One region of the Rhizobium sp. BK049 genome, then DNA from elsewhere that is predicted to be linked to it. Evidence: riboswitches for the same ligand, from Rfam matches in the RefSeq annotation. Region 1 holds a riboswitch; each other region holds the start of a gene.
The links. A riboswitch is a leader RNA that binds a small molecule or an ion and turns the genes downstream of it on or off. The one in region 1 is predicted to bind cobalamin.

Region 1 (3,272 bases):
AAGAGACAAGGTACGGCGGATGGACGCCACCTTTGACCGATCGACACTTTCTCATTCCCGGACGACGCCGTGAAACGCCGAAATCTGTCTCTTGCTCTTGTGCTTGCGCTGGCATCACCGGCCGCAGCACAGACCAGCGCTATTTGCAACGACTTGCGCGGTCGCCTTGCCGACCTGCCACGATCGATCGGTAGCAATAACGGGCCGGAAGCGCGCCAATATGCAAATGCCATGGCCGAGCAGAACCTCGAGCTGCGCAAGGTCCGCAACGATCTGCGCAATAACGGATGCACTTCAGGCAGCATGGTCGTGATTGGCAGTGACAACGCCGATTTTTGCGCCGAACTCTCTGACGCCGAAGCCCGGATGATCGACAATATCCGTTATCTCCAGGAGCGCCGCGACGAGCTGCGCAACCACGGCGACGGCAGTGACGACGCGCGCCGAGAATTGACGGCGGCACTCGAACGCAATGGCTGCAACAGCGACAATTTCTATGCCCCGACCGAGCGTAGCGCAGACGACCCCGTCCCGAGTGTCGAGGAACAGGCGATGCGCACCGATACCTTCATTCCGCTCGGCGGCGGTGAAGAGACCGATCTGCGTTACGGCCTGCCGAGGGCCGAAATGTTTTCACCGATCAGCACCATCTGCGTGCGCAGCTGCGACGGTGGCTTCTTCCCGATCAGCTCAAATACCACCTCGGTGGATTTCGGCCGCGATGCCCAGACCTGCGCCAAGATGTGCCCCGGCATCGAGACCGAGCTCTTCTATCGCGACGTGACGAGCACCGACTCCTCGAATATGATCTCGGTCGCAACGGGCGCGCCCTATAGCGCCATGAAGAACGCCTTTGTCTACAAGAATCGCGCGCCTGGGGAGAAAAATTCCTGCGCCTGCAATCTCACCGCCTATTACGAGGAGATGCGCGGCAAGCAGGCCCTGATCGAACCGCCACAGCAGGGCTCGATCACGACGGTCCGCACTAAACCGCCGACGAAAGATACTGCGGCAGCATCAGCCCCGCCGCAGCCATCCGTTCCCGAACGTCCCTACGACCCCACGCAGAACAAGGTTCGTCAGGTCGGCCCGCAATTCCTTGCCGGCGACCAGGGCTCGATCGACCTTGCCAATCCGGCGACGCCGGGCCCGCAACCACAGCAGCAGTAATTGCTACGGGTCGTTGCGTCCCCATCCGTCGTGGAAAACGAGTTCCTCGAGCGGCAGCCGCTGCCGCCAACCTTTGACCGAAAGTTCCGGTTCGTCATAGAGACGGTCGACAAAGCCGGCGCAGAGCCAGGCGACCACCTCGATATGCTCCGGTATGCGGAGAATTGTTTTCAGGTCGCCTTCACGAAAGATGCTGACCCAGCCGATGCCGACCCCTTCGGCGCGGGCCGCGAGCCAGAGATTCTGGATGGCGCAAACGGTCGAATAGGAATCCATCCTCAGATTGTGCGTCCGTCCCAGCACCACGCTGCCGCCGCGGGTGGGATCGCAGGTTACGCATATCCCGAGCGGCGCCTCCACGATGCCTTCGAGCTTGAGGGATCGATAGGCCTGCCGCCGCTCGCCTTCGAACATCGAAGCTGCCTCTTCGTTGGCCACGGCAAAGGCGTTGCGCACGCGGGTGCGGACGGCTGCACTTTTCACGAGAATGAAATTCCATGGCTGCATGAAGCCGACCGACGGCGCATGATGGGCGGCGGTCAGGAGCCGCGCCACGACATCGTCGGGCAAGGGATCGGGCAGGAACTGGCTGCGCACGTCACGCCGCGTCATGATTGCGTGATAGACGGCTTCACGTTCGGCCATGGAAAAACCGGATGCCGCCGAAAGGGCATCCGCATCAAAGGGTCGCATCGTCAAATCCCCAACAACGCAACCGCCCGCCGTCCGCGCGGGTTGGGTCTATCTCGCCAGGCCGGTCTTCTGACTTGGCTTCATCCATCTGCCGCAGCCTTCCCGGCAAAAGCCAGTGGCGTGATGAAGCGGCAGACGTCGGCCTTACAGCGTTGGGCACGTTCCGGCCTTGCACCGGATTCCCGATTCTCCCGCCTGGACGGCGGGCACCTGACGGCGCATCTATTTCAGGAAACCAGCGCGGCGGCAAGTACAGGCAGACCGAACCTGAAACCTCCATCGCAGAGGGGTGATCCAGGAGCGGATCGCCAGCCGCCCCGAACGGCGATGCCAGCTCGCAAATTTTGCGTGACAATGGGCGACCGCGACGCTACATACGCCGGATGTCGACGACTTCAATCTACGCCTCGCGATTTTATTCGTACCGCTGCTCCCAGCGGATGCGGGTCCGTGCGTAACTGAATTCGACGCGACGACAACCCGAACAGCCGCTAGTCTACCTGGCGGCTTTTTTGTTCCGCACGGTATGACCAAACAGGAGCCATGCCGTGCCCGATACCATCGATGATCTGCGTATCCTCGAGATCACCCCGCTGACCAAACCCGCCGATATCATTGCGGAAATCCACCGCGACGCCGTGGTCACCGAAACCGTGACCAGCAATCGTGCTGCGATCCATAAGATTCTCCAGGGCGAGGACGATCGCCTGATCGTCGTCATCGGCCCCTGCTCCATCCATGACCCGATTGCCGCCCGGGAATATGCCGCACGACTTCAGGAGCAGCGACGGCGCTTCTCCGACGATCTCGAAATCGTCATGCGCGTCTATTTCGAAAAGCCCCGCACCACCGTCGGCTGGAAGGGCCTGATGAACGATCCGCATCTCGACGGCAGCTACCGCATCGAGGAAGGGCTGCGCATTGCCCGGCGCCTGCTGCTCGACATCAATGCCATGGAGCTTCCCGCGGGCGTCGAGTTCCTCGACACGATCACGCCGCAATACATCGCCGACCTCGTCAGCTGGGGCGCGATCGGCGCGCGCACGACGGAAAGCCAGATCCATCGCCAGCTCGCCTCCGGCCTCTCCTGCCCGATCGGCTTCAAGAACGGCACCGATGGTAGCGCCCGCGTCGCACTCGATGCGATCCTGGCCGCCTCGCAGCCGCATCACTTCCCCGCCGTGACCAAGGACGGACAGGCGGCCATCGCGTCGACCACCGGCAACGAGGACTGCCACATCATCCTGCGCGGCGGCAAACAGCCGAACTATGAAGCGGCCGACGTCGAAGCAGTGGTCGGCGAAGCCGTCAAGCTTGGCGTGACCCCGCGCATCCTGATCGATGCCAGCCATGCCAACAGCAGCAAGGATCCGATGAACCAGCCGCCCGTCGTCAAATCCGTGGCCGCG
Region 2 (3,272 bases), on a different contig from region 1:
CAGCTTGGTCAGATGGTCGTGGGTTGCCGTCCAATCGGCCTTAGCCTGTTCGGTGGCGCGCAGCTCCATTTCCTTGCGCAGGTCGGCGATGCGCAGCACCGAATAGATGAAGCTCATCGCGCCAGCGATGCCGAGAGCCAGAACGAGCTTATCCGCCCCGTACTCGCCGAAACTGGTCATGAAGGAGACGAGGCGGTCGTCGAAGTGCAGCACCGTGCCGAGGATCCAGAGGGTTACTCCGAAAACCACAACCGACACGCATTGCCTTCCGGCCCTGCTTCGAAAAAACGCAGGCATTATCGCATTCTCCATCTCCACCCTCTGCCGGACTATCACGAAAATCTGAAATGTTCGTTGAAACCATAAGGCGAATTGTTGGAGGTGGCAGCCCGTCCGTTGCGGTGCTGTCCGGACCTCGGCTGCGCTACGGCGTTTCGCTGGTGCTGCTTGGAAGATTAGAGGATGTCCGGATTCAAGACGAGGGGAGCCCCACGAAAGAACGAGGGCGAGCGTGCTGTCGCATCGCTCGCCCTGTCTCGCTCTTCAGGCGGTGACGATCAGCAGCGGAACGCTGACGACCAGACCGACCATAACTAAGGTGAGCGTCACGACCCTCATCAAGCGCAGGCGCCGCGTACGCTCCCCACTCCAATCATATGCCATAGCTTCCGTCTCCTTGGGACAAGGAAGTAGTCCCGGTCAGACCGGTTCAATAGAGATGACGCGATTTGCTTGCGTAAGGCTGGATAGTATGAGGGATGTCTAATTCTCTAGAGGCGCAGCGACCAGCGCTGTCCATTGCTGGTCATCCGAACGACCACCAGCGGCTCGACATCGATGAGCCAGAAGGAGGGGAGGGGAGCCTGAAGCACATGCGCAATCGCTGTTCTTATAATCGATGCATGGGTGACGGCTATCACATGACCGCCGAGCGTGGATTGTTCATCCATCCAGCCGGCGACGCGCGTCCGCAGACCGAGAAAACTGTCGCCGCCATGTGGGGCGGCTTCCGGATCGCTCATCCAAGCCATGAGGTTCTCCGGCTCTTCGGTGCCGATTGCCGCAATCGGCCTGCCGGCCCAGCGGCCATTGTCGCAGTCGGCAAGCCGCTGTTCTATTTGAGCGTCGAGACCGAGGGCTGTAGCGGTCTGGCGGGCACGCAAAGCCGGGCTCGTGACGATCCGGTCGGCGCGAGGCAGGGCGGTCATCCGGCCGGCTTCTTCAGCGGCCTTGTCTTCCAGCGGCTCATCCAGCGGGAACAGGGCCTTGCGGCTCGCCGCCGTGGCGCCGTGACAGATCCAGGTGAGGCGGGTATTCACGGTTGTTCCGATCTTCGCAATATGGTGGGGACGACCCTTCGCCGGCGTCTCGAAGTTTCGTTGACAGTCTCTTCGGCGTCCAGATATAACCGTGCTGTTGCGGGTTTGGAAGCCGGTGGAAATCCGGCGCGGTCGCGCCACTGTGACCAGCGTTTCGAAGTTCTTTACGCTGGAAGTCAGACCCTGCCGCACAACACTCTTTCGACTGAACGCGTCATTCCGGAGGGATACATGTCTGACACCACTTTCGCGCCCGTTGCGGCACCGGCGCCAATCCCTGTAGGGGAAATCCTGCCCTGGGCGGTTTTCGGCGGCCTGCTGATGCTCATCGTTCTTTATTTCGTCGGCACCGAGGAAGGCGCGATGGCGCTGTTCAACGGCATGTATGTGCACGAATTCGTGCATGACGGCCGCCATCTGCTCGGCTTTCCCTGCCACTAAAGCGCATCGCGATCTTTCAGATTCGCTTTTCGCGCTTTAGGTCTTTGTTTACGCATGTCGTTATCGCAAAACCGCTGCACACTTTTGCGCGACATGCTTAGGGGGAATATTGACATGGTTGGAAAGCTTCTGCTTCGCGGCATGCTCGCGGGCCTGATTGCTGGTATCCTCGTTTTCGCTTTCGCCCATATCTTCGGCGAGCCGCTGGTCGATGCGGCAATCGCCTTCGAGGAGGCGAGCGCCCAGGCGGCGGGCGAAGCTACCGAACCTGAAATCGTCAGCCGGGCCACGCAGGCTGGTCTCGGCCTTTTCACCGGCGTCATGGCCTACAGTATCGCCGTCGGAGGGCTCTTTTCGCTCGCCTTCGCCTTGGTACATGGCCGCTTCAGCAGCCTCTCGGCGCGCGGCACCTCGGCCGTTATCGCCATTGCCGCCTTCGTGGCAGTGGTGTTTGTTCCCGGAATCAAATATCCGGCCAACCCCCCGGCGGTCGGCAATCCCGAAACGATCGGCGTCAGGACCGAGCTGTTCTTCCTGATGATTGTCGTTTCGCTCACCTCGCTGGTTGCCGCGGTCGCGCTGTCGCGCCGCCTTGGCGAGCGCTTCGGTCTCTGGAACGGCGCGATCATCGCCGGCATCGCCTATCTCGTCTTCATCGGCTTCGTGCTTTATCTGTTGCCGCCGATCAACGAGGTGCCCGAGAATTTCTCGGCGATGGTACTCTGGCGGTTCCGCACCACCTCGCTCGGCATGCATGCGATCCTTTGGGCAACGCTCGGTCTGGTTTTCGGAGCGCTGGCAGAAAGGGGTCTTGCCGCCAAGAGTGGACTGCGGTCGGCGTTCCGGTGATGCAGCATATTGGCAGGTTTGCTTTTCTCGGTCTCATCGCGAGCCTGTTGCCAATGTTTATCGGAAATGCTTTCGGCCATGGGAGCAGCTCTGGCGGCTCCGATACCGGGCTCGATATTCCGGCAATTTCCCACGGCGAGATGGCGATCATTTCGGAGTATCGCAGCAGCATCAGCATGCTGGCGTCACGGGCGGCCGATACGAACGAATCGTTCCGGCGTGTCCTGAACTACGCCGAAATCCAGTATTCCTATTGCCTCTGGGGTCGGATGCCCGGCAGCGTGACGGACGAGGAGAGCCCGTTCAACCAATGCGCCCATGCCTATCTCGCGGCGACGAAAGCCGTGCTGCTGGCGATGCGTGAGATGCCGCGGGAGGCAACCGCGGCGGGCGAAATCATCTCGGCCATCGACGCCGAGATGGCGGGTCGCGGGCTTGCCTTCATTACCTGCCAGTTCAGCGGCGAGGCATTCAATACCGCCAATATCGTCAAGCCGAGTTGGAGCAAGGTGCCGCTTCATCCTGCCAGCATGGCGTCCCTGACGGCGTTGGCCGCCATGTTGGGGCTTGCCATCCTGACGCTTCCCCGCCGCTTCCTGCGGCCGAAGGCTCAGTCGTCGGAATAGCGCTGCTCGCGCCACGGATCGCCATACATATGGTAGC
Region 3 (3,272 bases), on a different contig from region 1:
TCCGTGCAGGTTCATCTGCCCGAGGCCGATCGCATGGCTCTCGTCATTGCCTTTCTCGATCGAAGGAACCGAGGAGATATTGCTCATATCGGACACCGCTGTCAGCGCCCGGATCGAGGTCTCGATCGTCTTGCCGAAGTCGGTCGAATCCATCGCCGCAGCAATGTTCAGCGAGCCGAGATTGCAGGAAATATCCCTGCCGAGATGCTTGTAGGAAAGGTCGTCATGATAGTCGCTCGCCTCGCTCACCTGCAGTATCTCCGAGCAGAGGTTGCTCATGGAGATGCGCCCGGCAATCGGGTTCGAGCGGTTCACCGTGTCCTCGAACATGATGTAAGGGTAGCCGCTTTCGAACTGGATTTCGGCGATGACCTGGAAGAATTCGCGCGCCTTGATCTTCTTCTTCGAGATGCGGGCGTCCGCCACCATTTCCCGGTACTTCTCCGTCACCGAAATCTCGGTGAAAGGCACGCCGTAGACCCGTTCCACGTCGTAGGGCGAGAACAGGTACATGTCCTCATTGTTCTTGGCGAGTTCGAAGGTGATGTCGGGCACGACAACGCCGAGCGACAGCGTCTTGATGCGGATTTTCTCATCGGCGTTTTCACGTTTGGTGTCGAGAAAGCGCATGATATCGGGATGATGGGCGTTCAGATAAACCGCACCCGCCCCCTGCCGCGCACCGAGCTGATTGGCATAGGAGAAGCTGTCTTCCAGGAGCTTCATGACGGGGATGATGCCGGAGGACTGGTTTTCGATCTGCTTGATCGGCGCGCCCGCCTCGCGGATATTGGTCAGCGACAGGGCCACGCCGCCGCCGCGTTTCGACAACTGCAGCGCCGAATTGATCGACCGGCCGATCGATTCCATGTTGTCCTCGACGCGCAGCAGGAAACAGGAAACGAGTTCGCCGCGCTGCTTCTTGCCGGCATTGAGGAAGGTGGGCGTTGCCGGCTGGAAGCGGCCGGAAATGATCTCGTCGACTATGTCGCGAGCAAGGGCCTCATCGCCGCGCGCCAAAGCCAGCGCCACCATGCAGATGCGGTCTTCGTAGCGCTCGAGATAGCGCTTTCCGTCGAAGGTCTTCAGCGTATAGCTGGTGTAATATTTGAAAGCCCCGAGGAAGGTAGGAAACCGGAATTTCTTGGCATAGGCCTGATCGAACAGGTCGCGGACGAAATTGAAGGAATACTGGTCGAGAACCTCCTGCTCGTAATAGCCCTCCGCGACGAGGTAATCGAGCTTTTCCCGAAGATTGTGAAAGAACACGGTGTTCTGGTTCACATGCTGCAGGAAATATTGCTTGGCCGCCACGCGATCCTTGTCGAGCTGGATCTTTCCCTCGTCGTCGTAGAGGTTCAGCATCGCGTTCAGTGCATGATAGTCGAGTGTTTCGGCCGCTTTCAGCGGTTTTGCGCCCGCGTCCCGCGTCAGATTTGTTCCCGTGTCCAAAATCGTCCCATCCCGTCTTTGACGTTGGCGATATCATCGGCAGTTCCCAGGAGCTCGAACCTGTAGAGGTACGGCACCTGGCACTTCTTCGAGATGACATCGCCGGCGAGCCCATAGGTCTCGCCGAAATTGCTGTTGCCCGCAGCAATCACGCCGCGGATGTTGGAGCGGTTTTCCGCCTCGTTGAGGAAGCGGATCACCTGCTTGGGCACGGCCCCTTTACCACCGTTTCCGCAATAGGTAGGCGAGATCAGCACATAGGGTTCGCGAATGTGGATGGCCTCAGCGCCGAGGGGGATGCGCGCCGCGCGCAATCCCAGCTTCTCGACGAAACGATGGGTGTTCCCGGATCGGCTGGAATAATAGACGATCAGCCCCACCGCTTTTCTCCGGTCAGGAGAGTGCGCTGATCATGTCGGGGCGGAAGCCCGCCCAATGCTGCTCGCCGGCAACGACGACCGGAACCTGCATGTAGCCCATGCCACGCACGCGATCGAGCGCTTCGGCATCCTCGGAAATATCGACGATCTCATAATCCACGCCCAGGCGATCGAGGGCGCGGTAAGTGGCCGTGCATTGGACACAGGCCGGCTTGCTGTAAACGGTAACGCTCATCATGTTCCTCGTGAAGTCAATGAATTCAGGACGCAGGACTGGGATCGGGCGCCATGCGGCGTCCGGGGAAATGCTTGATAGTGATCTGGCAAGGTTGGCGCTTTAAACGCCTGACTTGGTCCCTCGCAGGATGTGCGCGGGCGCCGGCCTTGATGCTCTCGACATGACTTCAAACCCCGAAGTGCTCATGCGGTCGTTCGGGGCAGCGCAACAGCGCGGATCATTCCGCTGCATGCACGCGACCTTCCGGACACCCCGCCCGTGGACGTTTCATTCAAGGCAGGTCTCCTGGCTCACGGGTCGAAGCACCTGCCCAGCCTTCCCGAGGCATCATGCCCCAGTGACCCGAAATCGGACAGTTGCTCTCCGCTCACAGTTGCGGGGGCAGCTCCGGCCTTGTCCCACCCTCATGGCGAGACGCACCGTATTCCCGTCTTAGCCCGCGATCCTCACGAATCGAAGGAACCTTGAACACTAGATATAGTACGCGAATCGAAATTCACGTCAACGGATGGTTTGTGCGTTGCGTTACGGTAGGTTTGAAATCACTGCGTTCCTGTGAAAAACATGGATAATGAAGGCTTAAACAAAACGAACTGTGGAGAAGGCCTGAACGACGAGAGCCGGCCTGTAGCCGGCTCTGCGGTTTTCGATTCCGGATCGGCCCTAATCGGCGCTCCGAAGAGGAAAGGATTTATTCCTCTACGCGGAGCAGCCTGAGCGCGTTGATCGTAACCAGCACGGTGGCTCCGGTATCGGCGAGAATCGCCGGCCAGAGCCCGGTGATTCCGATGATCGTGGTCACCAGGAAGACAGCCTTCAGCCCGAGTGCAATGGTGATATTCTCGAGGATATTGCGCATCGTCCGCTGCGAAAGCGCGATCATTCGCGCCACGTCGCCAACGCGCCCGTGCAGCACGGCGGCATCGGCCGTCTCCAGCGCCACATCGGTGCCGCCGCCCATGGCGATGCCGATATCGGCGGCGGCGAGCGCCGGCGCGTCGTTGATGCCGTCGCCGACCTTGGCGACTATGAAGCCCTTGCGCTTCAATTCGCCGACGACCCGCTGCTTGTCCTCGGGCATCATCTCGCCCCGCCAGTCGATGCCGAGCATGTCTGCGACGGCTGCCGCCGTCCGCTTGTTGTCGCCGGTCAGCATCATCGCCTTGACACCGGCCAATTTGAGCGCCGAGAGCCCGGCCGCG

Region 2: another riboswitch for cobalamin. It lies ahead of FHT70_RS03435 (CbtB domain-containing protein); the one in region 1 lies ahead of bluB (5,6-dimethylbenzimidazole synthase).
Region 3: another riboswitch for cobalamin. It lies ahead of nrdH (glutaredoxin-like protein NrdH); the one in region 1 lies ahead of bluB (5,6-dimethylbenzimidazole synthase).

The regions. Positions count from the first base shown of each region.
Region 1 covers NZ_JACHYV010000006.1:38,620-41,891, reverse strand. Annotated here, with positions in the region: gene FHT70_RS08130 (DUF2865 domain-containing protein) at 70-1,170, shown strand; gene bluB (5,6-dimethylbenzimidazole synthase) at 1,174-1,863, opposite strand; cobalamin riboswitch at 1,905-2,092, opposite strand; gene FHT70_RS08120 (3-deoxy-7-phosphoheptulonate synthase) at 2,412-3,272, shown strand, end outside.
Region 2 covers NZ_JACHYV010000002.1:315,616-318,887, forward strand. Annotated here, with positions in the region: gene FHT70_RS03425 (bifunctional diguanylate cyclase/phosphodiesterase) at 1-297, opposite strand, end outside; gene FHT70_RS03430 (histidine phosphatase family protein) at 771-1,319, opposite strand; cobalamin riboswitch at 1,376-1,525, shown strand; gene FHT70_RS03435 (CbtB domain-containing protein) at 1,551-1,760, shown strand; gene FHT70_RS03440 (CbtA family protein) at 1,875-2,609, shown strand; gene FHT70_RS03445 (hypothetical protein) at 2,663-3,235, shown strand; gene FHT70_RS03450 (sulfite oxidase-like oxidoreductase) at 3,220-3,272, opposite strand, start outside.
Region 3 covers NZ_JACHYV010000042.1:7,075-10,346, forward strand. Annotated here, with positions in the region: gene nrdE (class 1b ribonucleoside-diphosphate reductase subunit alpha) at 1-1,452, opposite strand, end outside; gene nrdI (class Ib ribonucleoside-diphosphate reductase assembly flavoprotein NrdI) at 1,431-1,832, opposite strand; gene nrdH (glutaredoxin-like protein NrdH) at 1,846-2,067, opposite strand; cobalamin riboswitch at 2,328-2,552, opposite strand; gene FHT70_RS28450 (heavy metal translocating P-type ATPase) at 2,762-3,272, opposite strand, start outside.